2 regions of the Clostridium sp. 19966 genome follow, and region 1 is predicted to be linked to the other one. Evidence: a T-box and tRNA genes for the amino acid it is inferred to sense, from the RefSeq annotation. Region 1 holds a T-box; the other holds one or more tRNA genes.

Region 1 (15,332 bases):
GAGAAGATAAAATGCTTGTAAATTCTGTGCGTGAAGATGACAGTAAAGGAAGGCATACCACCACCTTTAGACAGCTTTTAAAGCTTGAAGATGGAGGCATGATAATGGATACTCCTGGTATGAGAGAGCTTGGAATGTGGGATGTATCAAAAGGGATTAGTATAACTTTTTCTGATATAGAAATTTTTTCTGAAAAATGCAAGTTTAGAAACTGCAAGCATGAGAGTGAACCTGGATGTGCTGTTAGAGCAGCCTTGGAATCAGGAGAATTATCCGAAGATAGATGGAAAAATTATAATAAACTTAAAAGAGAAGCTGCTTTTGCTGAAAAAAAAGAAATGCTTAATACGAGAATGAAAAATAAAGCTCTGGAAAAGAGCATGAATAAGTTTCACAGAAAATAGTGCATGTTTTAAAGCAAAGTCCGAGAATAAAATTTTGGGAAAGTAAAATGTGATTTTTAATTTCATGAATAAATGGGAGAATTATCATTAAATTCATATTAAAAAACCATATTTACCTAATTGATTCGCAATAAAAACTTTGATTTATAAATAATATCTGTTTATTCGTTGATAAACAGATATTATTTTGCATTAAAACAATAAATATTTTGATATTGCAATAATAAATAACGTTTACACATATAAAAATAAGAAATAATTCATTATATATATTTTCGAATTGTTAAAATACATTTAGCGTTGTATTATATTAATAATTAAACAAGAAAATTTAGATAAGCGTAAATATTACATAAGTTTATGTGAATGGAACATTTAGGGGAGTTTCATAGCATGAAGAAAAATATATGATTTATGTGATTTTACCTAAATAAAAAGGGGGAAATTTAAATGGTAAAGAAAAAAATAGCTGTAGTTATGACATTAGCATTAATGGTTACAGCGGTGGCTACAGGATGCAAAGCTAAGGGAAGCTCATCAGATGTAATAAAAATAGGCGTAGTTACACCTCTTACAGGCTCAGTAGCAGCATATGGTAAATCTGCTCAAAAGGGTCTCAACTTGCTTCAAGATGAGGTAAATAATGGTGGAGGAATAAATGGTAAAAAAGTTCAGTTTGTTTATGAGGATGATGAAGCTAAAGCTCAATCAGCTGTAAATGCTGGAAATAAACTTATAAATGATGAAAAGGTAGTGGCTATCGTTGGACCTCTTACTAGTACAAGTGCAAATGCTTTAGCACCTATCGCTCAGCAAAATAAAATACCAATGGTTACTGGTACTGCCACTAACGCAAAAGTAACTCAGGCTGGAGATTATATTTTTAGAACTTGTTTTATAGATCCTTTCCAAGGAAAAGTTCTTGCAAATTTTGCAACAGGTACTGACTTAAAGGCTAAAACAGCAGCAGTATTGTATAACAATGGGGATGCATATTCAAAAGGACTTGCAGATACATTCGTAGAATCCTTTAAGGCTAATGGCGGAACTATAGTTTCAACCAAAACTTACAATACAAATGATACTGATTTTAGTGCACAGCTTACAGAAATAAAGGGAACAAATCCTGATGTTATACTGTTGCCAGATTATTATGGTACTGTAGGTATGATTGCTAAACAAGCTAGACAGCTTGGAATAAAATCAACTTTCTTAGGTGGAGATGGTTGGGATTCAGCTGATTTGTTCAAGATCGGAAAAGAATATGTTGAGGGATCCTATATTTCAGACCACTACTCATCAAGCGATACCTCTGATGAAGTTAAAACATTTATAGACAGCTTTAAGAAAAAATACAATAATGAAGTTCCAGATTCAATGGCTGCTCTTAACTATGATGCAGGTAAAGTATTGATTCAGTCTATTCAGAAAGCAGGAAAAACAGACTCTGAAAGCATAAAAAATGCTTTGAAAGCATATGACGGTACTGTTGTATCAGGTCACATAACTTTCGATAAAAATAGAGATGCTGTTAAAGCCGCTGTTGTATTAAAGGTAACAAATGGAGATTACCAGTTCGTTAAAAAAGTAAATCCTTAGTAATTTAAATTCATACAGGTTTAAGCGCCTGTATGAATTTATAATTTATTATTACTTATACCTAGTGAAAATCTTATATGTAGAAAGCAAGAATGGGGGAAAAAATATGGATATATTACAGCAGGTTATAAATGGACTTGCTTTAGGAAGTGTATATGCAATTATAGCACTAGGCTATACCATGGTTTATGGTATAATAGGACTTATAAATTTTGCTCATGGGGACATATATATGATGGGAGCTTATTTTGGCTTTTTTGCATCTACCAGCTTTGGTTTGCCTTTTATACCAACATTAATTGTTGCGATGATTGGTTGTGCAATACTTGGTATGCTAATAGAAAAAATAGCATACAAGCCACTTAGAAATTCCCCTAAAATATCTCTTCTTATAACTGCTATAGCAGTATCTTTATTGTTAGAAAACGGCAGCAGATTGGATATGATTTTTGGACCTAACTTTAGAAATTATCCATCAAATTTATTACCAGCTAAAGAAATTCCAATAGTTGGCTCGCTAAAAATAAATTCTATATATCTTATTATAATATTTGTATGTATAATACTTGCTTCATTACTTCAATTTGTAGTATATAAAACAAAGGTTGGCAAAGCCATGAGAGCTGCTTCTCAGGATAAGGATGCAGCTGAGCTTATGGGCATAAATGTAAACAACATTATCTCTGTAACTTTTGCTATAGGATCTGCATTAGCAGGAGCAGCAGGAGTTTTGGTTGGTATTTTATATTCTACCATCAATCCTTACATGGGAATAATGCCTGGATTAAAAGCCTTTGTAGCTGCGGTTCTAGGTGGTATAGGTATAATACCTGGCGCTATGTTTGGAGGAATAATAATGGGAATTGCTGAAACCTTCACTAAAGCATCGCCGCTTAGCAGCTATTCTGATGCTATTGCATTTGTAATACTTATCATAATATTACTTATAAAGCCTTCAGGAATCCTGGGCAAAAAAGTAAATGAGAAAGTGTAGGTGACAGAAATGAAGGAAAAATTGAAGAAAACGGCTATAGCCTTTGCAGCTTCAGTTATAGTATACATTATTTTGTCTATTATAATTGACCAAGAGATAATAAATAATTACACTGCAGGAATAATAAAGCTTATATGTATTAATATTATAATGGCTTTGAGTTTAAATTTGATTACAGGTTTTACAGGGCAGCTCGCTTTAGGGCATGCAGGATTTATGGCAATTGGAGCGTATACTGCAGCTATGTTAACCATGAAAGCTAATTTTCCTTTTCTTTTAGCACTAATCGCTGGAGGCATTTTTACAGCAGTTATAAGCTTTGTAATAGGTGTACCTACACTAAAGCTTAAAGGAGATTATTTAGCTATAACTACTTTAGGATTTTGCCAGATAATTTCTGTAATCATACAAAACATACCAGCTACTGGCGGTGCAGCTGGATTAGTAGGAATACCTCCTAAAGCTTCGCTAGCTTGGGTATATTTTTCAATGGTAGTAACAGCTATAATAATTTATAATGTAGTAAACTCTTCTCAAGGGAGAGCGATGATATCTGTTCGTGAGGATGAAATTGCAGCAGAAGCTATGGGAGTTAATACTACAAAGTATAAGATAATGGCATTTGTAATAGGGGCTTTCTTCGCAGGATTTGCTGGAGGGCTATATGCTCACTATATAATGTTCTTAGATCCAAAACAGTTTGACTTCTTAAAATCAACAGATTATGTGGTTTATGTAGTTTTAGGCGGACTAGGAAATATCCCAGGAAGCATAATTTCAGCTTCAGTGCTTACTTATCTTCCAGAAGGTTTAAGAGGTTTTGGCGATTTTAGAATGGTAGTATATCCAGTACTTCTTATTGTAATAATGTTACTTAATGCTAAAGGACTTTCTCTCAATAAGCTATTAAAAAGAAAAACTTCTGTAAAAGGAGGGAAACCAAATGGCGCTGCTTAAAGCTGATAAACTTACTATAAAATTTGGAGGGCTTACAGCCGTATCGGACTTTTCACTTTCAATAAATGAGCATGAGCTTGTTGGACTTATAGGACCTAATGGTGCTGGAAAGACAACTGTATTCAATATGCTTACAGGAGTATATGCTCCAACCAGTGGTACTATCAATTTTAATGGTGAGAAAATAGAAGGAATAAAACCTTATGAAATAACAAAGAAAAAAATAGCAAGAACTTTTCAGAATATAAGGCTTTTTAAAAAATTAACTGTACTGGAGAATGTAAAAATATCTTTTAATTATAATGTTAAATATAATATTTTTCATTCTATGCTTAGGTTACCTAAGTTTTTTAAAGAAGAGGCAGAAATAGAAGCTAAGGCAATTGAGCTTCTTAAAATATTTAGCTTAGATAGTAAAAAAAATGAGCTTGCAGATAATCTTCCTTATGGAGAACAAAGAAGATTAGAGATTGCAAGAGCGCTCGCAGCTCGGCCAAAACTTTTACTTTTAGATGAACCTGCTGCAGGGATGAACCCCCAGGAAACACAGGAATTAATGGAATTAGTAAAATGGATTAAAGAAAAGTACGAAATTTCTATACTTTTGATTGAACATGATATGAAGTTTGTAATGGGACTTTGTGAAAAAATTGTGGTTTTAGATTATGGAAAGATAATCGCAGAAGGAACTCCTGTGGAAATCAAAAACAATCCTAAGGTTATTGCAGCATATTTGGGAGGAGAGGATTCGGATGCTTAAAATTGAGGGGTTAAATGTTTTTTATGGAGCTATTCATGCACTTAAAGATATAAGCATGGAAGTAAATGAAGGAGAAATCGTTACTTTGATAGGTGCAAATGGGGCTGGAAAAACTTCTACTCTCAGAGCTATATCTGGGCTTGCTCCTATAAAGTCAGGAACTATAGAATTTGAAGGAGTTTCACTTACTAAACTACCAGCACACAAGCTAGTATCTTTAGGAATATCCCATGTACCAGAAGGAAGAAGGGTATTTTCTAAGCTTACTGTTATGGAAAATCTGGAAATGGGAGCTTATTCGAGAAAAGATAAATCGGAAATTGCAAGTGACTATGAAATGGTTTTTGAAAAATTTCCGAGATTAAAGGAAAGAATGAAGCAGCAGGCAGGAACATTAAGCGGTGGAGAACAACAAATGCTAGCTATGGCAAGGGCATTAATGTCAAGGCCTAAGATACTTCTTATGGATGAGCCTTCCATGGGATTGGCACCTCTTGTAGTTAAAGATATTTTTTCTATAATACAGGAGATCAATAAGGCAGGAACTACCGTCTTATTGGTAGAACAAAATGCTCATATGGCTCTTTCTATAGCAAATAAAGCTTATGTAATTGAGACTGGAAATATAGTTAACCAAGGCGACGCAAAAGTTTTATTAAACGATGATTCCATAAAGAAAGCTTACCTAGGAGAATAGTATTTATCTTTATATAGGGCTTTAAGTTAATTTATTAGCTTAGGGCCCTATATTTGTCTCTTAAATTTCTCCAATAAAATTATACATAAAATTAAAAAATATATAAAAAAAGGAGGAATTGTGTTTTGTTTGGAGAATATATATTGCATAGTTACCGATATAGTTTTCTGAAAATTCTGCATTAATAAGGGGGTATTTGATATGGAACAATTAAGATTTAAAAGAAAAATACTTACCATTTTGAAGTTTGGCATCCTTTTTTTATTAATATTTATAATGGCATATGTACATTTATATCAGAAAAATGTTACCTACATTATAAGATCACCCATTGAAATCAAAGCATATACATTAATGTTTTTACATTTTGCTGTATGCATCCTGTATTTATTTTGGATTTTAGAAAGCATTAGGATAAATAAGAATTCAAGGATAAGCAAGCTAAGGTTTACAGTTGAAAGCATGACTTATATTGTAATCAATTTTTTTACTATTTATTTATTTCAATTTTATAAAGAGAATTGTAAATATATATTTTTATTACTAATAGTAATATCTATAATTAAGTATGGCTTAAAAGCCGGAATAATCGATTCTTGCTTGTTTTCTTTTATATTAATAATTGAAGATATAATACATTTTCAAAGTTATGATGCAATATATGAATTTTTAGAACAAGATTTTATCACTGTTATAGTTTATATGTTTATTGCATTAGTTCTAGGGTATTATGTGAATAATGAAAATAAAAAATATAAGGAAAAAGATAAGGAAGTAAATGCTTTAAATAGCGAATTAGCTATGCAAAGCTGCAAAAGGAAAAAAATAGAGATAGCTCTTTTAAAAAATGAAGTATGCTATGATATACTTTTTGAAAACTCCATAAATGCTATTATAATCCATGAAAGCGGAAGAATAATATATGCCAATGAAAGTGCAGCAAAATTATTAGGTTATGAAAGTCATGAAGACCTAAATAAGAAATCTTTATATAACTATTATAATTCGAAAAATATTGAGCATATTAAAACGAAATATGAAAAAATACTTACTTATGGAGTATCTAAGTTTATTGAAGATGAAAAAATATGCAATACTGCTGGAGATATTATTGAGGTGAGAAATACCTCATCCTACTTTACTTACAATGGAAAACCAACTGTATTGACTTTAATTTTGAATATAACCCAGGAAAAAGAATTGGAAAATTTGAAAAAAGATAGAGAAAGAGAATTAAAACTTTACAATGACACCAAAGAATTTAATATAATGATAACTGAATTTTTTACCAATATATCTCATGAACTTAAAACTCCGGTAAATGTCATATACGCTGCAGTGCAGACTATGGAACTATATTTAAAAAATGAGAGTATAGACAAATGCAAATTTTATTTAAAAACTATGAAGCAGAATAGTCTTAGGATGATAAGACTAATAAACAACCTTATGGATATTACAAAGGTGGACTATGGATTTGTTAAGCTTAAAAAGAGTAAAGCAGACATTGTAGAATTGGTAGAAGATATAAGCAATTCAATAATTGATTATATAAAAACAAAAAATATAGAATTGGTATTTGATACAGAGGTAGAAGAAAAAATAATGTCTTTTGATTGTGATAAGATTGAAAGAATAATGTTAAATTTGCTTTCCAATGCATTTAAGTATTCTCCAGCTGGAGGGAAAATATATGTAAATATTTTGGATAATGAGGATAGCATTGAAATTAAGGTTAAAGATGAAGGAATGGGCATACCTCAGGATAAATTGAATCTTCTTTTTAAGCGATTTGGTCAAGTTGACAGGTCTCTTTCAAGAAATTCAGAAGGTACAGGTATAGGCCTTTATTTAGTAAAATCCTTTGCTGAAATGCATGGAGGAAAAGTAACAGTAAGCAGCCAAGAAGGAAAAGGGAGCGAATTTACTGTAACTTTGCCAGTAGTGTTAGAAAGTAATAGTGAGGATATAGATGAGGAGTTATATAAAACAAATGTGGAGAGAATAAATATTGAGTTTTCTGATATATATTCTCTTCAAATATATACCTAACCCTATTGACAAATAAAAGTAAAATATATATTATTAATCTAATGTATGCGCATACTAAAACTAATTAGGATACTAAAGCTTTGAAAAGAAATAGTAGAATCAGTGTAGTTTTACAGAAAGTTTCCGGGTGATGAGAGGAGCAAAATGAACTGATTTGAATACATCTTGGAGCTGAACCCCAAAAGATAACAACCAGTAGGCGGTTTCCCAGTTGCATAGGTTATAATGCAAGGTATTACTAGATGCTTAAATTATTATGCTATCTACGATACTTTATGAGATTATTATTGAGAGATAATGATAAAAAAAGGTGGTAACACGTGGATATACCTTCGTCCTTTCTATGGGGCGAAGGTTTTTTTATTTTATTGTGAGGTGAATTAAATGAAAAATTTATTTGAAACATTGAGAGATAGAGGATATATTTATCAGTCAACTGATGAAGAGAATATAAAAAACACATTGAATGGGGAACCTGTAACATTTTATTTGGGTATAGATCCTACAGCAGATAGTCTTCACATTGGACATTTTTTTGCACTTATGATGTTTAGATATCTTCAAGATGCAGGGCATAGAGGAATACTCGTAGTAGGCGGTGCTACTGCTTTAATAGGAGATCCCACAGGAAAAAGCGATATGAGAAAGATGCTTTCAAAGGAGCAGGTACAGCATAATGTGGAGGAAGTTAAGGATATAGCAAAAAAATTTATAAAGACTGAAGGGGAAAATGCAGCTATAATATTAAGCAATGAAGAATGGATGAAAGGCTATGACTTCATAGATTTTATGAGAGATATAGGAGTACATTTTAATGTGAATAAAATGTTATCCTCAGAAGTATATGACAGCAGGCTTAAAGAAGGAGGATTAACCTTTTTAGAAATGGGATACATGCTTATGCAGTCCTATGACTTTGCAGTTCTAAATAAAAAATATGGATGTACTCTTCAGATTGGCGGTAGTGACCAGTGGGGAAATATAGTAAGCGGAGTAAATTTGATAAGAAAATTAAATTTAATTAATGAAAATGTTGGCAATAATGTATATGGAATAACTTGCCCGCTGCTCACCACAAAAGAAGGAAAGAAAATGGGTAAAACGGAGAATGGAGCACTTTGGGTAGTTAGAGAAAAAACCTCTGTGTTTGATTTTTACCAATACTTTTACAATGTAAATGATGAGGACGTTGAAACTCTTTTAAGGTTATTTACAAGACTTTCGTTAGAAGATATAAAAAATCAGTGTAACAGTGATATAATTAATGCTAAGAAAACCATGGCTTATGAAATAACAAAAATAGTTCATGGTGAAGAGGAAGCTAAAAATGCAAAAGAAGCATCAGAAGCATTATTTAGCAAAAATTCTGTTACAGAGGATGTTCCCACAGCAGAAATTAGTAAAAATGCTTTGGAGGCTGGAATAGCTATAGTGGATTTAATGACTTCTATTAAATTTACAGCTTCAAAGTCTGAAGCTAGAAGACTTATTGATCAAGGCGGAATAAGTGTAAACAATGAAAAAGTAAATGATAGCTCCATGGTGATTGATGAAAAGTTTTTTGAAAAGGGTTATGTGCTTTTGAAAAAAGGGAAAAAGAGCTATATAAAAGTAGTAGTAAAATAAGCATTATAAATATAAGGCGAAGAGGTGTACATTTTTGTTAGACAGAGCTTTAGAGATATTAAAGGAATATTATGGATATAAGGAGTTTCGAGATGCACAAAAGGGTGTGATAGAAAGCGTTTTGGAAGGCAAGGATACTTTAGCGATAATGCCTACTGGAGGGGGAAAATCCATATGCTATCAGGTACCTGCTCTCTTATTTGAGGGAATAACTATAGTTATTTCCCCTCTCATATCCTTGATGAAGGACCAAGTAGACAGCATAAAAGATTTAGGTATTGAAGCTGCTTACATAAATAGTACTTTATCCTCTGAGGAGATTCGGGTTAATATTGAAAATTTAAAGCAGGGGAATATAAAACTCTTATATCTTGCACCAGAGAGACTTGAATCTCTAGAGTTCTGTAATATGCTGCAAAGTTTAAAAATAGCTCAAGTGGCAGTGGATGAAGCTCATTGCATATCACAGTGGGGACATGATTTTAGAACAAGTTACAGATATATAAGCAAATTTATAAATCAACTTACTGAAAAGCCTATAGTATCAGCTTTTACAGCCACAGCTACAGAGGAAGTCAGGGAAGACATTATAAATCTCATGGGACTTAAAAATCCCAACATATATGTTTCAGGTTTTGATAGAAAAAATCTTAAACTTACAGTGCTAAAGGGCGCAGATAGATTAAATTATATTTTAAGCTATATAAAAGAAAATATAGATCAGTCAGGTATCATATATGTAGCTACAAGAAAAGAAGCAGATAATTTGTATGAAAAATTATCAGATAAAAACATATCTGTAGCAAGATATCACGCAGGACTTTCTGATGAAGAAAGAAGAAAGAATCAGGAAAATTTTGTATATGATAGAACTAATATAATGATAGCTACTAATGCTTTTGGAATGGGTATAGATAAATCTAATGTAAGGTTTGTTATTCATTACAACATGCCTAAAAATATAGAAAGCTACTATCAGGAAATAGGCAGAGCTGGCAGAGATGGAGAAAATAGCGAATGTATCTTGCTATTCGCACCTCAGGATGTAATGACACAGAAGTACTTAATAGAAGTAGGTACACAGAATCAAGAAAGAAAAATTAATGAATATAAGAAGCTTCAAAATATGCTGGATTTTGTACATCATAATGGCTGCCTAAGAAAATTTATTTTAAACTATTTTGGTGAGAATGTTGCTTATGAGGAATGCAATAATTGCAGTAATTGCCTCATCGAAGGAGAGCTGATAGATAAAACTGTAGATGCTCAGAAGGTTCTATCCTGCGTATACAGAATGAAAAGGGACTTTGGTATAACTACCATAGTTGATGTGCTTCGAGGTTCTTCCCAGAAAAAAATACTTCAATACAAATTTAATGAATTATCCACCTATGGTATTATGAAGGATTATTCAAAAGACAAATTGTCTAATTTTATTAATACTCTCATTTCTCATGGATATATCTCTTTAAAAGATGGAGAGTTTCCCACAGTGATTTTAAATAATAATTCTGTTAAGATACTAAAAGGAGAAGAAAAGGTGGTTTTTAAAGAGGCTGTTAAAGCTAAGAAAATTACTCAGAACAATGATCTTTTTGAGCGCCTAAGAGCCTTAAGAAAAGAAATTTCATCAAAGGAAGGCGTGCCTCCTTATTTTATATTTCAAGATAATACTCTAAAAGAAATGAGTAATGAATATCCTTCCAATACTGAGGAATTGCTTGGCATATCAGGAGTGGGAAAAGTAAAATGCGAAAAATACGGAGAGGCATTTTTACAAGTTATAAAAGAATACCTGGCTGAAGGTAAAGAATAGCCAGCTTTACTAAAACATCGCTACCGCACTAAAGGAATGTTTTAAATCAGTGTAAAAATCAACACTGATTTAAAGCAGAACCAAATAATAAATAAAATTAAGGAAGTGAATTAGAGTGCTAATTAAAAATGGAAAAATATTTACTATGGCTGGAGAAAATTATGATAATGGACAAGTACTTATAAGAGATGGAAAAATAATAGAAGTAGGAGAAAAAATTAATGCACCGGAAAAGGAGGAAGTTATTGATGTTCACGGAGCTTGGGTGCTTCCTGGGATAATAGATGCTCACTGCCATTTAGGCATGGAAGAGGAAGGAATGGGTTTTGAAGGCGATGATGTAAATGAAAGAGTTGACCCTATTACTCCTCACTTGAGAGCTATAGATGCTATAAATCCTATGGATGAAGCTTTCTATAGCGCAGTAAAGGGTGGGATAACCTGTGTCATGACAGGACCCGGAAGTGCTAATGTTATAGGAGGACAATTCGCGGTAATAAAAACTCATGGAATAGCTATAGATGATATGGTGGTTTTGGCACCTGCAGCTATAAAAATAGCTTTTGGTGAAAATCCTAAAAGAGTATATGGAAATAAAGGTAAAACGCCCTGTACTCGTATGGGAACAGCTGGCTTGCTTAGACAAACTTTAACGGAAGCGGTAAATTATAAAAATAAAAAAGAAAAAGCAGAGGCTAAGGGCGAGTATTTTGAAACAAATATAAAAATGGAAGCATTAATTCCAGTGTTAGAGAGAAAAATACCGCTTAAAGCACATGCGCATAGAGCTGATGATATATTGACCGCTCTTAGGATAGCTAAAGAATTCAACTTGAAGATTACTCTTGATCACTGTACAGAAGGACATCTTATCGCAGATCATATAAAAAGAGCAGGGGTTCCTGCCATAATTGGACCAACAATGACCTTTAAAACTAAAGTAGAGGTTAAAAATAAGACCTTTAAAACCGTTAAAGAATTGCAGGATAAAGGAATAAAGGTAGCTATTATGACGGATCATCCAGTAATTCAGCAGCATTATCTTCCTATTTGTGCAGGGCTTGCGGTAAAGGAAGGCTTGGATATTGAAGATGGCTTGAAAGCCATCACAATAAATGCTGCTGAAATAGCAGGAGTAAGCGATAGAGTTGGAAGCTTGGAACCTGGAAAAGATGCGGATTTGGCTATATTCACAGGAAATCCTATGGAGACACTAACTAAAACTCTATATACAATAATTGACGGCAAGATAGTTTATAGTTATAAATAGGTAAGAAGTAATAAGTAAGATTTTCACTTAAACTTTTGATTTTTCATTCTTACTTATTATTTGTAAATTATGTGTTGACTATAAACATGTAACATGGTAATATACACAATAAAGGGGAGTAGCTTACAAGCTATAAAGCCAACAACCGGCGAGTGCCTGGCTTTATACTCCAGAGAGAAAGCAAGACCTTTAACCTAGTTCATTTTAAGAGCTAAGTTAAAGGTCTTGCTTTTATTTTTGGCTCTGTTTCAAAAAAATGTAAAAATCAACACTGATTTAAAACAGAGCCTTATCTTTAAAAGAATATTTATTTTGAAAGGAGTTTTTACATTGACAACAAAAAAAGCTTTAAAATGGGTAGGATTTTGGATATTGTTAGCATTGATCTTTAATGCGGGTATATATCTGTTTTTAGGTCCTCAAAAAGCAACAGAATTTTTAGGAGGGTATATAATTGAGCAAAGTCTTAGTATAGACAACCTGTTTTTGTTTATAATAGTTTTCTCTAGCTTTGGAATTCCATCGAAATATCAGAGAAGAATATTAAATTATGGTATATTTGGAGCTATAATTCTTAGACTTATATTCGTATTGCTTGGGGTTACCATTGTTAATATGTTTCATTGGATATTATATATTTTTGGCATAATCCTTATAATAAGCGGAATAAAGATGATGGTGAAGAAAGAGGAAGTCAGTCATTTTGAAGACAGCAAAATTATTAAGCTTTTGGGTAAAATAATTCCTATAACCAAGGAGTTTCATGGTGAGAAATTTTTTATACGAAAAGATAAAGTCCTTTATGCTACACCGCTTTTCGCCATATTAATACTTATAGAATTTACAGATATATTATTTGCTATAGATTCCATACCTGCAATTTTTTCTATAACTACAGATGCATTTATTGTTTATACTTCTAACATATTTGCCATAATGGGGTTAAGAAGTATGTATTTTGTGTTAGGAAGCTTACAGGAAAAATTTAAATATGTTAAATATGGAGTGGCTTTAATACTTACCTTTACTGGAGTAAAGCTAGCATTGTTGTTTTTCCATGTTGAGATTCCAATACTTATTTCATTAATAGTCATATTTGCTATATTAATAGGAAGTATACTTGCATCTTTAGCCATAAGTAACTATGAAAGAGAAGAAAAGAAGGTAGTGTAACGAAAAAAAATAAGTTTAAAAAGGTTCTTGTTAAAAATTGCATAAATAAATTTTCATATGTTATAATAATCCATGAAAAAACTTCTTAAGGAGAATAAGAAAAGATATGGGAAATTTACTTTATCCAATTAAAATCAAAGGAAAATACGGGTATATAGATGAAGAAGGAAATATAAGAGTAGAATGCAAATATGATTTTACAGATGACTTTTATGAAGGCTATTCTATAGTTGCAGTGGGAGATAAATACGGAATTATAGACTTGGAAGGAAATGAAGTTATAGCTATTGAATATGATGACATTTATAATTTCAGTGATGGAATCGCAATTTTTGAAGCTGAAGGTAAGAGAGGTTATGTAGAAAAAAATGGAAAGATTATTGCAGAAGCTAAATATGATGATGCAATAGGTTTTTCAGAAGGTTTAGCAGCTGTTAAAAAAGGATATAATTGGGGATACATAGATAAAAGCGGTAATGAAGTGATAGAACCTCAATTTTTAGATGCTGCGGATTTTAATGAAGGTATTGCACTAGTTCAATATGGAGGCAAAATCGGATATATTGATAAGCAAGGAAAATTCATAATAGAACCTAAATATTCTTATGCAAATAATTTTTCAGAAGGGTTAGCATCCGTTTTAAATAATAAATATGGATATATAGATCTTAAGGGAAGTATGATTATTAAACCAGCTTATGATTCAGCAGGATTATTTAATGAAGGGCTTGCAGCAGTAGAGATAAATGAGAAATATGGTTTTATTGATAAAAATGGAGAATTAGTTATAGCTTTAAAATATGATTGGGTAGATGACTTCAATGGCGGATTGGCAACTGTAGCTGTAGGAGATAAATATGGTTTTATTGACAAAGAAGGTAAAGAAGTTATAAAGGTAGTTTATGATAACGTAGGTAACTTAAGCAATGGACTTATAGCAGTCCAAATAGAAGATAAATTTGGTTTTATGAATGAAAAAGGTGAAATAGTGATAAAACCTGCCTTTGAAGAAGCTTTTGATTTTCAGGGGGATTTAGCAAAAGTATATTTTGAAAAAAGAGAAAGATATATAAACAAAAAGGGTGAGTTTATAAATCCAAAATCAAATTCCTGACTTATGCAATTTCCAAGATAAAAAGCATATAATGAACTATAATAATGAATTTGGAAGGATATTATGTTAGATATAATAGTACAATATATTCTAATTCTTGTTATGGTTTTATGTGTTGGATATTTAATATACTTTTTAAAAGAAAAAGGCATAATACGTCACAATGATTATTATGGCATAACATACACTATACTGGCGCAGCTTGAGAATCATGAAGCCTCCCAGGAGTATGTGAAAAAAGTATTGAATGCGGTGGGTAAAGCTGTAGAGTTTGTGGAAATTAACTATAAAGATTATCCTAATGAGGAAAAAGAAGAGAGAGCTTTGGTTTTATCTAAGGAATTGATACGAGAGCTTGAGCTGGATAGTCAGATAGGAGAAAAGCCTATTCGTTATATAATCAGGCTTGCTTGTGGCTTGAGAGGAAAATATTAAATAGTCTGAAATCGATAAATTGTAAGCAATGTAGAAAAGTTATTCTAAGGAATAACTTTTCCTATTTTTGTAACTTTCTTTCGTGAGTATTGACATTATTCTATTTATCTGTAATTATAGATTTTATGATGAGTATGTGACAATAAGCGCATGCTTATGTTTTGGCGGAATTATTATAGATGTTGCTATGGAGGAAAAGATGATTAACGAGAACATTGAAAATAAAAGTTATGATGTTACCGACCTAACTTCTCTAGAGAAGCTTGAACCGGTAAGAATAAGACCAGGAATGTACATAGGCTCCACAGGAACTAAAGGACTGCATCATTGCATATGGGAAATACTTGATAATGCAATAGATGAAATTTCTAATGGCTTTGGTGATAGAGCTTATGTAATATTAAACAAAGATAAAAGCGTAACTGTTAAAGATAA
Region 2 (15,332 bases), on a different contig from region 1:
ATGTGAATCTTGCGAATGGCCAGAAGAAATAGATGTAAATAGAGCTGAGGCTGCATTGAATAGAGCTAAAAAACGTCTTGAAAGTAAAGATAATATAGATGTGTTGAGAGCCGAGCTTGCGCTTCAGAAGTCTGTAGCTAGATTAAAATTAAAATAACAAAAAGCGCCCATCGTGGTGCTTTTTTGCTATATAAAATTATAATTTTAATAGCCCTGCGCCAAATAAGTGTGAAGATATATACTTATTTAGCACAGGGCTATATTGCATTTCACACTTTTTCACATTCTTAATATATTAATAATATAAAAATATATTTTCATAAGGTATAAATTCCTCTTACTGTGACAATAATTTAAATGTTTGATAGGGGGAATGGATTATGAAGATTCAAAAAAATATTTTAATATTTCTACTTAGTATTATTTTTATCTATATTAATCATCAATCAGTATATGCACTAAACAATAACAATGTAGATTTAGAAATATTACAGGAGATGGGAGGAAGTGTACAAGAATATGGAATAAGAGTGGTTGTAACTAAATGTGAAAAAAATCAAGATGAAGTAATAGAAAAATTTGAAAGAACATTAGGAATGAAAAAAGAAATTAAATCTAATGACGGCATAATAAATATTAATTTTCAATTTACCAATGGATATATAGAATTTACAAAAGAAAATCAGGGCACAGTAATAATGGATATTACTGAAAGAAAATCTTATAATGATATGACAAAATTAAAGTCTACTCTTGAATGCGAATTTAAGAAATTTGATTTTAAAATATATTATTATATAAAAGCTGAAATTGATAATAATGATATTAATAAATATAAGGATGAAGCTGAAAATATTATTAAAAAATATGCATTAGAAGATGTAAATGTTGAGAAACTTTCGTCGGGATATTTTTTATCAGCAAATTTAGGCAGTAACATGGGAATAAAAAGTGGAAATAAAATTATAGATTTTAACTGTGATATATTTAAGTACTCTAGCGGAACCTACCTTATAATAGGCGTTCCAATAAATTATATTAACTTTTAAAGAAAAATATAACATAAATAACAAAAATAAAGACATATAAGCAACAATTATAAATGGAGGACAATATGGAAAAATTTATAATAAAAGGTGGAGCACAGTTAAGTGGTGAAGTAAATATAAGTGCAGCCAAAAATGCTGTTCTACCTATAATAGCAGCTAGCATATTAGCTGGAGATAAATGTTCAATACTAAGCACACCCATGTTGGAAGACGTGGTTGTTATTTGTGATGTATTACGAGACTTAAATGCTTCTATAGAAGTTAGCGAAGATAGGATTGATATAGATACATCAAATGTAATAATAAAAGAGCCTAGCAGCGATCTTGTAAGAAAAATGAGGGCGTCATTCTTTATAATGGGTCCTATGTTAGCTAGATTTGGAAGATTTAAAACAGCATTACCTGGAGGCTGTAATATAGGAACAAGACCAATTGACTTACATCTTAAGGGGTTATCAGCTTTAGGGGTAAACTTTGATTTAGGGCATGGATATGTGGAAGCTACTTGTAATAAACTAGTTGGAAATAAAATATATTTAGACTTTCCATCTGTTGGAGCAACAGAAAATATCATGATGGCAGCTTGCATAGCAGAAGGAGAAACTACTATTGAGAATGCTGCAGCAGAACCAGAAATAGAGGATCTAGCTCTGTTTTTGAATAAAATGGGAGCCAATATCATGGGAGCAGGGCAAGGAACTATTAAAATAACCGGCGTTAAAGCACTAAAAGGTACTATTCATACACCTATATATGATAGGATTGAAAGCGGAACATTTATGATAGCGGCTGCAATAACAAAGAGTAAGATAAAGATAAATGGCATTCATGAAGAACATATGAAGCCTATAATAGCTAAGTTAACCGAAAGTGGAGCTATAATGGAAATAGAAGATAACTCAATAATTGTGGATGGCAGAAATGCTATGAAGCCTATAGATATTAAAACTATGCCATATCCAGGCTTCCCAACGGACATGCAGGCACAAATGATGTCTTTATTGTGCACTGTAAGAGGAACCAGCATCATTACAGAAACTATATTTGAAAATAGGTATATGCATGCTCCTGAGCTTAAGAGAATGGGAGCTAATATAAAAATAGATGGACGGAGTGCTGTAATAGAGGGAGTTGACAGGTTAACAGGAGCTGATATTAAAGCTACGGATTTAAGGGCAGGAGCAGCACTTATCTTAGCTGGACTCGCCGCAGAAGGTAATACAACTATATCTGACATATATCATATCGATAGGGGATATGTACAGATAGAAAATAAGCTTAAAGCTTTAGGTGCAAATATTGAAAGAATAAAACAGTAAGTTAAAACTGTCTTGACTAGAAGAAAGTTCTAGGAAGAGACAGTTTTTTATTTTGTTATAAGTAAGGGGAAATTGGAATATATATTGTATATGTGATTTGAATATTTTGATAAAAGAAGATGTTTTTATGCTTATTTTACTTTTAGGAGGTCATATGAAAATAGTATTTAAATCAACTCATATCAATATCAAGTTGACTGTAACCATACTTGCTGTGATTATAATACTGATTTTACCTGTAATCATGGGGGCATTTACTAGCAAGGGACATGGACGAGCTACTGTCAAGGAAGATATTTCATTTCATTTAGAGAATAGCAGCATAAAATTGGAGAATATAAGTATTAATGATGTATCAGTAAAATTATATCTCACAAAAGAAAAAAAAGTGATAGATCTTAATTTAGATGACTATGTAAAGGGAGTAGTTGCAGGAGAGATGCCGATTAAGTTCGAAGAAGAGACTTTAAAAGCCCAAGCTGTAGCAGCTAGAACCTATGTAATAGCTCATATGAAAAAATTTGGCGGTGAAGGCTGCACCTATAATGAGGAAGCAGATGTTTCTGATTCTACAGACTATCAAGTATATAAATCCAAGTCGGATATGTTTAAAGAGTGGTCGGAAAAAGATAGAGAAGCATATTGGAGCAAAATTTCTGCTGCAGTAGATGAAACCAAAAATGAAGTTTTAACTTATGATGGACAACTTGTTACTAGCCCAATGTATTTTGCGGTAAGCAGTGGAAGAACTGAGGATGCAAAAGCGGTTTTTGGTGAAGATAAACCATATCTTAAAAGTGTTGACAGCCTTGGTGAAGAAGAGGCTCCAAAATATAAGACAGATACTACTATAAAAAATTCAGAAGTAGCCTATAAGATAAATTCCAGTTTTCCAAAAGCCAATCTTAAAGAAAGTAATATAAACAAGCAAATAAAGATATTGGAATCAAACGATACCAAATCTATATCTAAAATAATGGTTGGAAAAACAACTATTTCAGGACCGCAATTTAGATTTGCTTTAGGATTAAATTCAACAAATATATCTTTTAAATTTAATAAAGATTCAATTACATTTACGTGTATAGGGAATGGGCATGGTGTTGGCATGAGCCAATGGGGAGCAAATATAATGGCTAAAAACGGACACAATTACATAGATATTTTAACTCATTATTATAATGGAACTAAAATAGACAAAATAAAGCAATAAATAGCTTCCGTTTTGTAGAAATATAAATAAACACACAAGAATTAGTCGGAAAAAAAGTAATATTTTTGAATAAAAATATGTATTTTTTACTAATCAACGGACAGACTACAAAATGGAGGTGTTCATATGGACAAAAAATTTTTAAACAAATCGTCAAACTTTTTTAAGAGAGAGGGTTTCTACGTAATACTATTTGTTTGCATATGCGTGGTTGCCACTACAGCGGCTATAGTAGCGAAAAACAATAAGTCAAGCAAAAAGTCACCTGTAGTGCAGGAGCAGAAAAAGCAAAGTGTAGCATCTACTACTCCAAGCACTGTAAAGAATAATATTCCTAATGCTTTGGAAGTGAAAGATAACAAAACTAATTCAGCAGTATCAGTTCCAAAGAATGGAACATCATCTCAGTCGGTATCAAATGCTGTAGATACGACATTTACAAAACCAGTAGATGGAGCGCTTGCAAGGGGTTACTCCACTGATCTTCAGTATTGTCAGACTATAGGCTCATACAAAACTAATCATGGAATAGAAATTTCAGCAAAATTGAATAGTGAAGTTCATGCAGTACTGGATGGTAAGGTAGAAGCAATAGATAATGATAAGACTGAATTAGGAGAATATATAATAGTAGACCATCAAAATGGCCTAAAAACTATATATAGCAACTTGAGAGAAGATGTAAAAGTAAAAGTAGGAGACACTGTTAAGAAAAATCAAATAATAGGATATGTGGGAAAAACTAGAACTAGTTACTCACAAGAAAAGTTTGGCGATCATCTACATTTTGAAGTAATGAAGGGAACGGAATATGTAGATCCAGCTAAATATATTGTTTATTCGAAAGCAGCAAACTAAAATAAATTTTTTATTATAGGAAATTGCATAATAAAAATTATTATTTTAATATAAAAAAATTATGCAATTTCCTAATTTAACATTTTTGTAAAAATATAAATTGAAGAAAGGTGGTGAAAAATCTGCTGCTAGTATGGAAATATTATTAAATAATATCTTAAAAAAGCACACAATTTTCATAGATATATTTAATAATGTTTTTAGCGGCAGATGGCGGATTGAAAGACTACATTGAAGAAAGAGTTCTTGAAGTCGCTAATTATATAATAGATTCCAAAGCTACCATTAGAAAAACGGCAAAAGTTTTTGGAGTTAGCAAGAGCACAATACACAAGGATATGACAGAAAGACTGCCCAAAATAAATCCTATTGTAGCAAAACAGGCTAAGAGTATACTTGACTTGAATAAGGCAGAAAGACATATAAGAGGCGGAAAAGCGACAAAGATGAAATATAAAGCTATTGAAGGATAACCATATTACTAGTATAATTAAGGGTAGATTTGTAATATTTTAAATATTTACTTACAAAGATGAAGAAGTCAGGAGTGAGTTGTAATGTGGTTTTTCGGGATGGGAGCAGACATGGGAATCGATTTAGGAACAGCTACAGTTCTCGTGTATGTGAAAGGTAAAGGAGTAGTGCTTAAGGAACCTTCAGTAGTAGCTATAGATAAGATGAATAACAGAGTATTAGCAGTTGGACAAGAAGCTAGACAGATGATAGGCAGAACTCCAGGAAATATAGTAGCAATAAGGCCCCTCAGGGACGGAGTAATTTCAGATTATGATGTCACTGAGAAAATGCTTAAATATTTTATTTCTAAAGCTTGTGGGAAAAGAAGAATTTCTGCACCAAGGGTAATGGTATGCGTTCCTTGTGAAGCTACAGAAGTTGAAAAAAGAGCAGTTAAGGATGCTGCAGTGAATGCAGGAGCTAAAAAAGTTTTTCTTATCGAAGAACCTTTGGCTGCAGCAATAGGCGCAGGATTAGATATAACTAAAGCAAGCGGCAATATGATAATTGATATAGGCGGAGGAACTACAGATATAGCTGTAATATCATTAGACGGAATGGTAGTGAGAGCATCTATAAAAGTTGCCGGAGATAAATTTGATGAAGCTATAATGAAATATGTGAGAAAAAAGCATAAGCTTATGATAGGAGAAAGAACTGCAGAAGAATTAAAAATTAATATTGGAACTGCATATAAAAGAGATGTAGACAACACAATGGAAATAAGAGGTAGAGATCTTATTTCTGGATTACCTAAAAATATTGTAGTTACATCTGAAGAAATGAGGGAAGCGTTAAGTGAAACTGTTTCTGGAATAGTTGATTGTGCATATTCAGTTTTAGAACAAACCCCACCTGAATTAGCTGCTGACATAATGGAAAAAGGTATTGTTATGACTGGAGGAGGAGCACTTCTTCATGGACTTTCAGAAGTGATATCTCAAGCCACAAAGGTTCCCGTATACGTAGCAGAGAATTCAGAATCTTGCGTAGCAGCAGGAACTGGAAAGTCTCTTGAGTATCTCGATATTTTAGATAGCAGCGTATATAAGTAAAAGTAAATCATATAATTATGTAAAGGACTAGAGAATAAGCTCTAATCCTTTTTATTTTCTTTAGAATATAAAAAATATGCATGTAAAAAGCTGTGAGAAATAACCTTAGCCATTTCTATTATTAAGTTTAATCTAATAGTTCTATTTGTGAATAATTCATTATTTTCGGAAGAATCTACAATGCCAATCAGCGAAGTATCTCCTACATCTGGTAATGATTTACCAACTCCTTTTCCTGGATGAATTGGATAATCTCTAAATTGAATTTCACCAATACTATTACTGTCACCTAAGCAAGCATCTATACCTATTATTTTAGCTTTGGGGTGATTATTTTTTATATCCACTAATTTTTTTTCTAAGTTCAACGCATGTATTGGTTCAGATATAGTTCCGTATACAGGCAAAGGAAAAAACTTATTTTTAAGTAATGTACCCACTAAAGGACCTAAACAATCACCTATACATCTATCGGTTCCTATGCATATTATTATAGTATTTTCATTTAGATAGTTTTTTACAGTGTTTGCTAATTCGTAGTATGCCAAAGCATTAGTAAACTTTACTTTAACCTTATCCAAACAATCACACCCCCCAATAATATATATGAGGATAGTCATATAAATATTAGAAATGTGAGAATAAAAAATTAAAAAGATGAAAGAATTAAAATGAGGTGAAAGCTGTGAAAAATAAATTTTTATCACTAACAGTTATAATTTGCACAATTATATCTGTTAGCATAATGAATTATAGTGATGCTATAATAAGCAAAATTGAGAATGTTAAAAAAATATCAGAGCAACAATCTAGGCTCCACATTGCTGCTGCAGAAAAAACTAAGGAAGTAAAAGAAGATAAGAAAGTAGAAAATAATGCTAAGAATGAGGAGAATAAGCAGCCTGTAAATGAAGTAAAAGAAACTAAACCCCAGGCGCAAACAGCTCCAGCAAGTTCTAGCAAAATTCCGAAAGTTGAAGAAAACACTGATGGAAATTACAATGTTCAGAAAGAAGAGGATGCGAAGCAGGATACAATTCAAGAAAAAAATACTGATCAAGAACAATATCCAGATTCCTCAGCGGTGTTTAAAGTGGATGCATATAAAATAAAAGGAGAATTGAGCTTTTTAGATAAGGCTAAAATATTAGAAATTGCAAGTAAAATACCGCCATCTGACTATTATAAGCTTAAAGACTATTTAACAAATGATGATCCTGTTGAAGGAATAATAAATACATTCAGTCTGCTAAGGTTAAGGCTAGGTAGTAAAGATTACGAAACCATAAAAAAAATAGCCAGTAAATATCTAGATGTGGACTGCGTAGAAAAATACATAAAAAACAGCGATAATTAATCATTAATTTACGTGTTCTTATAAGATTATTTTGCTGTTCTTGAAAAACATTTACTTAAAATATAAATATGTAATGTGCATTAATTGCTAGAAATACTTAGAAAAATGGAGAAAAATAAGTTTAATTCTGTATAAAGCACCATTATGCCATTTGAAATAGAAGCTGGTTCTATGTATACTATTCCTTGTCAGTAACGCGGCAAGCGCGTCAGGCAAGTAAATGCTGGCATGGCTCAACGGTAGAGCAGCTGACTTGTAATCAGCAGGTTGTAGGTTCGATTCCTATTGCCAGCTTAAATATGGAGGAGTTCCCGAGTGGCCAAAGGGGGCAGACTGTAAATCTGTTGCAAGTTGCTTCAGTGGTTCGAATCCACTCTCCTCCACCAAAGACACTCAATAAGCGTGTCTTTTTTTTATGTAATCAAGCTTTAATGTGTATTGACAATAATAATATTGAAATGTTATAGTAATATTATATTAATAAAATTACTCTTATCAAGAGAGGTGGAGGGACTGGGCCCTATGAAACCCGGCAACCGGTGATAGTACACAATGGTGCCAATTCCTGCAGTATTTCTGCAAGATAAGAGAGATGGTTTATAAACCTCTTCTTATCGAAGAGGTTTTATTTTGTTTTTTGAAAGGAGAAAAAAATTGAAAAGATTATTTACATCAGAGTCAGTTACAGAAGGGCATCCAGATAAAATTTGTGATCAAATTTCAGATGCTGTGTTAGATACCATATTGGAAAATGATCCAAATGCGAGAGTTGCCTGTGAAACAGCAGTTACTACCGGAATGGTTTTAGTTATGGGAGAAATCTCAACTAATTGCTATATAGATATACCTAAAATAGTTAGAAAAACTGTTGAAGATATAGGGTATGTAAGAGCTAAATACGGTTTTGATTCTAATACTTGTGCAGTGCTGACTTCAATAGATGAACAGTCTGCAGATATAGCTATGGGTGTAGACGAAGCCTTAGAATCTAAAAAAGGTGAAATGGATAAAATTGAGGCAATAGGTGCAGGAGACCAGGGTATGATGTTTGGATATGCAACAAACGAAACTCCTGAATTTATGCCAATGCCAATAGCTATGGCTCATAAGCTTTCTAGAAGGCTTGCAGAGGTTAGAAAAAATGGAACACTTTCTTATTTAAGACCAGATGGCAAGACACAGGTAACTGTTGAATATGAAGATAATACTCCAGTAAGAATAGATACTATCGTTGTATCAACACAGCATGGTCCTGAAATTGAAAGAGAGCAAATAGAAAAAGATATTATAGAAAATGTAATAAAGCCAGTAATACCTGCAAATTTATTGGATTCAAATACTAGATACTTTATCAATCCTACAGGAAGATTTGTAATAGGAGGACCACAGGGAGACTCCGGATTAACAGGAAGAAAAATTATTGTTGATACCTACGGCGGATATGGAAGACATGGCGGCGGAGCATTTTCAGGAAAAGATCCAACAAAGGTAGACCGTTCTGCTGCATATGCTGCAAGATGGGTTGCTAAGAACCTTGTGGCTGCTGGAGTTGCGGATAAGCTTGAGATTGAATTAGCTTACGCTATAGGAGTTGCAAAGCCTGTTTCTATCGAAGTTGATACTTTTGGAACAGGAAAAATATCTGATGATAAAATTGTTGAAATCGTAAATAAGGTCTTTGATTTGAGACCTGCAGCTATAATAAACGAGCTTGACTTAAGAAGACCAATATATAAGCAGACCGCAGCATATGGACATTTTGGAAGAACAGATGTAGATTTGCCTTGGGAAAAAACCAATAAAGTTGAAGCAATAAAAAAATATTTATAATGGATTAGAGTAAGATCACCTTTTGGTGGTCTTATTTTTATGTTTTTTTTCCATGTAAACAAGCTTACGCAGCAAGTAAAAGAGAAGTATATGGAAAAATATACATGTTCTATTGAAAAAAAACACATTTTATTTTAAAATTTATATATTGGATATGCTTATTATGATAAATTTTAAACAAACGCTAAATTTAATAAAAATATTATACATTAATTAAAAAAGTGGTTATAATAGAGATAAAATAGAAATTGACATAGTTTTAAGTTAATAATTTGTATATTGAATAGTCTATTTTACTACTAAAAAATATATTGCCTGATTGCTGGTAAAATATTATTATACAATTTGCAAAAGTAGGAGATAAATATGACGGAAATACAAGGAACAGTTGAAGAAATAATATTTAGTAATGAAGATAATGGCTATACTGTTGCGAGTATAAAGAGTGGTCAAGATAGTTTAACTATAGTGGGAGTAATGCCTTATATAGTTGAAGGTCAAAGCTTAAGGTTAACTGGAAAGTGGGTAAATCATTCCCAGTTCGGTCAGCAGTTTAAAGTTGAAGAGTTTGAGGAACTTATTCCTTCAACTTTAGTTGGTATAGAAAGATATTTAGCTAGCGGAGCTATTTTTGGCATAGGGCCAGTTACAGCAAAAAAAATAGTGGAAAAATTCGGTGAAAAAACTTTTGATATACTGGACAATAATATAGAAAAGCTCAGAGATATAGAAGGAATAGGCGATAAGAAAATAGAAATTATTTGTGAGTCTTATAGTAAACAAAGGGAAATTAAAAATATAATGGTGTTTTTTCAGTCCTATGGAGTATCGCCTAATCAATGCATGAAGATATACAAAAGATTTGGAGCTGATTCAGTCAATGCTGTGAAAGAAAATCCATATAGATTGACGGACGAAATTTCAGGAATTGGATTTAAAACAGCAGATAAAATATCTAGAAATTTAGGTGTTGAAAGCAATTCTCCATATAGAATACAAAGCGGAATAAGATATATAATTAATCAATTTTGTGCTCTTGGCAATACTTATATGCCTATAGATAAGCTTATAGGACAAGGAAAAGAGATACTGACAGTAAGCCAGGAAGATATAGAGAAGAACTTGATAGAGACAGTACTGGATGGAAAAATTAAAATAGAGACCATAAATAGCATGGAATGTGTGTTTACATTGCCATACTACTATGCCGAACTCAGTGTTACCAAAAGAATATTAACATTAGCTTTTGGAGAGTATGATGTATTAAAAGTTAATATAGATGAAAAGATAAGTGATTTTGAAAATAAGAACAATGTTAACTTCGCAAAGTCTCAAATAGATGCAATAAAGGGCGTAGTTGATAATGGGGTCGAAATAATAACTGGTGGTCCTGGTACTGGTAAAACCACCATAATAAGGTGTATACTAAGTGTATTTGAAGATATAGGTATGAGAGTAATGATGGCAGCACCAACAGGAAGGGCTGCTAAGAGGATGACAGAAGCTACAGAAAGAGAAGCTAAAACAATACACAGACTTTTAGAGCTTGGATATAGCGAAGAGGATGATATGACTTTTATGAGAGATGAAGACAGCCCTCTTGAGTGCGATGTTCTTATCATAGATGAAGCATCGATGATAGATATACTGCTTATGAATAGTCTTTTGAAAGCCATAGGGATGGGAACTAGAGTTATAATAGTTGGAGACGCCGATCAGCTTCCTTCGGTAGGACCTGGAAATGTGCTTAGAGATTTAATAGATAGTGAGTGCATAAAAGTTGTGAGACTAAGGGAGATATTTAGGCAGGCGAAAGAAAGCATGATAATTGTAAATGCACATAAAATAAATAATGGTGAAATGCCTCTTCTTAATGAAAAAGGAAAAGATTTTTATTTTATCAATGAAAAAGATAACAAAATAATCTTGAATACTGTAGTAGAGCTTATAAGTAAAAGATTACCTAAGTTTAACGCAAACTGGAATGGAACAAGACATATACAGGTATTGTCACCCACTAGAAAAGGTATGTTAGGTGTAAACAAGCTTAATTTAGAGCTGCAGAATGTGCTTAATCCTCATGAAAAATGGAAAAAAGAAAAATTATATAGAGATATATGCTTTAGAGCAGGAGATAAAGTGATGCAAACCAAGAATAATTATACTCTAAAGTGGAAAAGAACTGCAGGAGAAGGTGAACCTGAAGGGATAGGTGTATTTAATGGAGATGTAGGGTTTATAACTGATATTGATGAAGAAAAAAATATTCTTACTGTTATTTTTGAAGAAGAAAGAAAAGTAGAATATGAACATATGAATTGGGATGAGTTAGATTTAGCTTACGCGTCTACGGTTCATAAGAGCCAAGGAAGCGAATTTCCTGTTGTTATAATGCCTTCGTTTATGGGGACGCCCATGCTGATGAACAGGAATCTCCTATATACAGGAATAACAAGAGCAAAGCAAATGGTGGTATTAGTAGGAGATATTAAGGCAGTTAGATTTATGATAAATAATAACAAGGGCTTTGATAGGTATTCTTCATTAAAATGGAGAATTCAAAATATAGTGGATAAGGATGCTTAAGGTAAACAATTTTAAGTAAGGAGAATTAAAATATGATTTCATACATTGATTCTACTCAAAAACAGAAGGAATTTTTAATAAAGTCTATTTTTCAATGGGATAGAAGCAAGGCAAGGGTACTAAATATAAAGACAGTTCCATATAACGAAAGCAATATTTTTATAGATATAATTATGGAATATATAACTTCTAGGAAAAAAGTTCTGTATGTTTGCAATGAAAAAAAAGGATTCGAGACATTGCAGAAATCATTAAGACAAAAGGAAATGAGCGATTGCTTTAGTGAGGGCGATATTGATCAAATAAATTTAGATGCGCCACTGAATATGGTTCTTACGGAACAGCTTCTAGAGGCAAGCGTTAAATATGATTTAGTTATATATGATGATGCTGTAGCTTATTCAAAATATAGCAAATTTGAAATATTAGATTTGCTTGGGAAATTCTATAAAAGTAAGATTAAGATAATATGCAGATCAATGGAAACGATATTTCAAAATGCACCGGTTATTGATATGCCCATAGGAGCAAATGGAATGCCGATACCTGAGCCTAGAATAATAACTACAAGAGTGGACTTGGAGCATGAAATTCCCAGCATGATATATGAGTATATAGATTGGTCATTGCTTAGCGGAAAAAATGTGATGATATTTGTTCCCAACGAAGATACTGCTCAAAATTTATCCGTTTATCTTGAAAATTTCAAAGATTCATTGTGCAGCAATATTCATAAATTTATAAAAGGGGTTAAGGTCAGCAGTATAAAAAAATGCATGGCCAGCGATAAGGTTATACTTGTTACAGATAGCATAGAGAGTTTAAGCCTAGCCTCTAAAGATACAGACTTTATAGTGTATTCTACTGAAGACAAGATTTATGATTATAAGATGCTTACATATATATGTTCAAAAACTTGTAATCCTGACAGCATAAAACTTGGAGAAGTAATATTTCTTTCTAAAGATGTATCCAGAGATATGGAAAACTGTAAAGAAATTATAAGAGGTTTTAATAAGTTAGCATGGGAAAAAGGTTTGCTTTATATATAAAGTATATTCTGAGCTCTATTATAGACGCGGTGTATGGTGAGGATGAGAACTGTCATATATGTGGAGAATATGCAGAAGAAAGTCCCATTTGCAGTTCCTGCAGAAAAAGCATTGCTGCTATGAATATAGAAGGAAGAATTGAGAAAGATGGTTTCAATATAGTTTATTACTCTGCAAGCTACTACGCAGATATTATTAAAGAGATGGTTATAAGGTTAAAGTACAAAAGTGATTTTGAGGTAGGTCGCGTATTAGCTGAATTAATCATAAAATTGATACAAAATCTAAATATACAAGCTGATTTAATCACCTTTGTTCCATCTTCTAAAGAAAACTATTCTTCTAGAGGCTTTAATCAAAGTGAATTTTTGTGTAAGCTTGTAGCTGATGAAGTAAATGTTACTAAAGCTTCACTGCTTATAAAAAACCTGCAGACCAAAGATCAGATAGGTCTTGATGCCAATCAGCGATGGGATAATTTAAGAGGCAGCTTTACAGTTATAAACAAAAATAAAGTAATAAACAAAAAAATTATTATTATAGATGATGTCATAACTACTGGTGCCACAGCTCATAATTGCGGAAGTGAGCTAATAAAATGCGGAGCAAAAGAAGTAATTGTATTGACTGTTGCCAAAAGTACGGTATAATATATTTGTTAAAGCTGGGTTTGTGGTTGAAAGTCGATGCCAGTCGCAGGCAAAACGATCCACGTAAGTTGAGCAAAAGTCTTAATGAGCATGGTGCGGCTTAGAAGTAAGTCCTGCCGCTTTTAGCGAGAGTATGAGTAGTGAGAGGTTGAGTCCGGGTAGCAAAAGTTCCAGCAGGCGAGTGTGGGGTCAAAGACCAGGTCAACCAGCTTTAATATAAGAGTGTGATCAAATAGTAGTTCTTAAAAGAACTGCTGTTTTTTTTTACTTATGCTTTTGTCAATAAGTGTTGAATGTCAAAAATAAGTAATAAAATGCGAATAAGGAAGATAGAACAAATTAACTTTACTAAATATTTTGTAAATTCAAAAAATAACTGTTGAGTTTATGTTAAATTCATATTAAAATATAAATAACATAAATCATAAATTCTTTTCAATAAAATCTTCAGAATATTATATTAATTAGAGGATTGATTTATTTCTTAAAAATTCAATACTTAAATCTAGTATATTACCGAACAGGTAGGAGAGGGGCTGGAATATATGAAAGTAATAGTAAGTGGAAAAAATATTGAATTGACAAGTGCATTGAAGGGTGCTGTTGAAAAAAAATTATCTAAGCTTGAAAAGTTTTTTAGCCCAGAAGTTCAAGCATCAGCAAAATTAAGTGTAGAAAAAAATAGACAAACTATAGAAGTTACAATACCATTTAACGGGGTTCTTCTTAGAGGAGAGGAAAGCAATGATGACATGTATGCTTCTATAGATTTGGTAATAGATAAAATAGAAAGACAGATAAGAAAGCAGAAAACAAAGCTAGCTAGAAGAAATAGCGGAAATTCATTAAAATTTCAATACATACCTGATGATGAACAGGTAGCTGAAAAAGAAGAGTTCAAAATAGTAAGAACAAAACGATTTGCCATGAAGCCAATGTCAGATGAAGAAGCAGTGCTTCAAATGGAAATGCTGGGGCACAACTTCTTTGTATATGAAAATGCGCAGACAGGCGAAATTAATGTAATTTATAAGAGAAAAGACGGAAATTTCGGGCTTATAGAACCACAATAGCATAGAAGGTAAAGGGATGTCGCAAGATGTCCCTTTTGCTTTTTATAATGCAGGTTATGGTTTAAGTAAATATTGAGTTTTAATGACTAAAACTGTTTTTTAAGTATAGTACGATATTAAAAATATATGTGGGATTTTACAATTATTTAAAATAAAACCTTATTTTTTATTTGAATGTCTATAATAAGTTGAAATCATTTATATTAAAATGATATAATATAGAATGATTTAATAAAGCTATATGATTGTGAGGATGAAAAGATGGGATTGTTTAGTAAAGTTTTCGGCACCTATAGTGATAGAGAAGTAAAGAGGTTAATACCTATAGTTGATAAGGTTGAAGCTTTCGATGAAGTTATGCAAAAGCTTACAGATGAAGAATTGAAAAATAAAACACTAGAGTTTAAAGACAGATTAGCAAATGGAGAAACTTTAGATGATATACTTCCAGAAGCTTTCGCAGTAGTAAGAGAAGGTGCTTTTAGGGCTATAGGTCAAAAGCATTATAGAGAGCAGATTATGGGTGGAATAGTGCTTCATCAGGGAAGAATTTCAGAAATGAAAACTGGTGAAGGTAAAACATTAGTTGCTACACTTCCAGCATACTTAAATGCTTTAAGCGGAAAAGGAGTACATATCGTAACTGTAAATGACTACCTAGCTAAAAGAGATAAAGAGTGGATGGGACAAATATTTGAATTCCTAGGACTTACTGTAGGAGTTATCATACATGATTTAACACAGAAAGAGAGACAGGATGCTTATAACTGCGAT

What was found. A T-box is a leader RNA that pairs with one kind of tRNA and senses whether it is charged. The one in region 1 lies ahead of tyrS (tyrosine--tRNA ligase), so its partner is inferred to be a tRNA-Tyr.
Region 2: it encodes a tRNA-Tyr, which carries the amino acid that the T-box ahead of tyrS (tyrosine--tRNA ligase) is inferred to sense. The anticodon was not compared.

The regions. Positions count from the first base shown of each region.
Region 1 covers NZ_JACTOJ010000006.1:199,428-214,759, reverse strand. Annotated here, with positions in the region: gene rsgA (ribosome small subunit-dependent GTPase A) at 1-404, shown strand, start outside; gene IAI10_RS08605 (ABC transporter substrate-binding protein) at 855-2,003, shown strand; gene IAI10_RS08600 (branched-chain amino acid ABC transporter permease) at 2,110-2,997, shown strand; gene IAI10_RS08595 (branched-chain amino acid ABC transporter permease) at 3,007-3,954, shown strand; gene IAI10_RS08590 (ABC transporter ATP-binding protein) at 3,941-4,714, shown strand; gene IAI10_RS08585 (ABC transporter ATP-binding protein) at 4,707-5,411, shown strand; gene IAI10_RS08580 (PAS domain-containing sensor histidine kinase) at 5,613-7,463, shown strand; T-box leader at 7,535-7,806, shown strand; gene tyrS (tyrosine--tRNA ligase) at 7,848-9,089, shown strand; partial or broken gene recQ (DNA helicase RecQ) at 9,124-10,887, shown strand; gene IAI10_RS08565 (amidohydrolase) at 11,021-12,175, shown strand; gene IAI10_RS08560 (TerC/Alx family metal homeostasis membrane protein) at 12,506-13,348, shown strand; gene IAI10_RS08555 (WG repeat-containing protein) at 13,455-14,462, shown strand; gene IAI10_RS08550 (hypothetical protein) at 14,526-14,897, shown strand; gene IAI10_RS08545 (DNA topoisomerase IV subunit B) at 15,097-15,332, shown strand, end outside.
Region 2 covers NZ_JACTOJ010000002.1:175,599-190,930, reverse strand. Annotated here, with positions in the region: gene IAI10_RS02780 (F0F1 ATP synthase subunit epsilon) at 1-157, shown strand, start outside; gene IAI10_RS02775 (hypothetical protein) at 381-1,049, shown strand; gene murA (UDP-N-acetylglucosamine 1-carboxyvinyltransferase) at 1,115-2,368, shown strand; gene spoIID (stage II sporulation protein D) at 2,523-3,581, shown strand; gene IAI10_RS02760 (M23 family metallopeptidase) at 3,708-4,439, shown strand; gene spoIIID (sporulation transcriptional regulator SpoIIID) at 4,658-4,912, shown strand; gene IAI10_RS02750 (rod shape-determining protein) at 4,997-6,010, shown strand; gene yyaC (spore protease YyaC) at 6,052-6,591, opposite strand; gene IAI10_RS02740 (hypothetical protein) at 6,696-7,367, shown strand; tRNA gene IAI10_RS02735 (tRNA-Thr) at 7,590-7,661, shown strand; tRNA gene IAI10_RS02730 (tRNA-Tyr) at 7,669-7,753, shown strand; SAM riboswitch class I at 7,857-7,957, shown strand; gene metK (methionine adenosyltransferase) at 8,022-9,197, shown strand; gene IAI10_RS02720 (ATP-dependent RecD-like DNA helicase) at 9,564-11,783, shown strand; gene IAI10_RS02715 (hypothetical protein) at 11,816-12,835, shown strand; gene IAI10_RS02710 (phosphoribosyltransferase family protein) at 12,808-13,485, shown strand; gene hpf (ribosome hibernation-promoting factor, HPF/YfiA family) at 14,031-14,558, shown strand; gene secA (preprotein translocase subunit SecA) at 14,820-15,332, shown strand, end outside.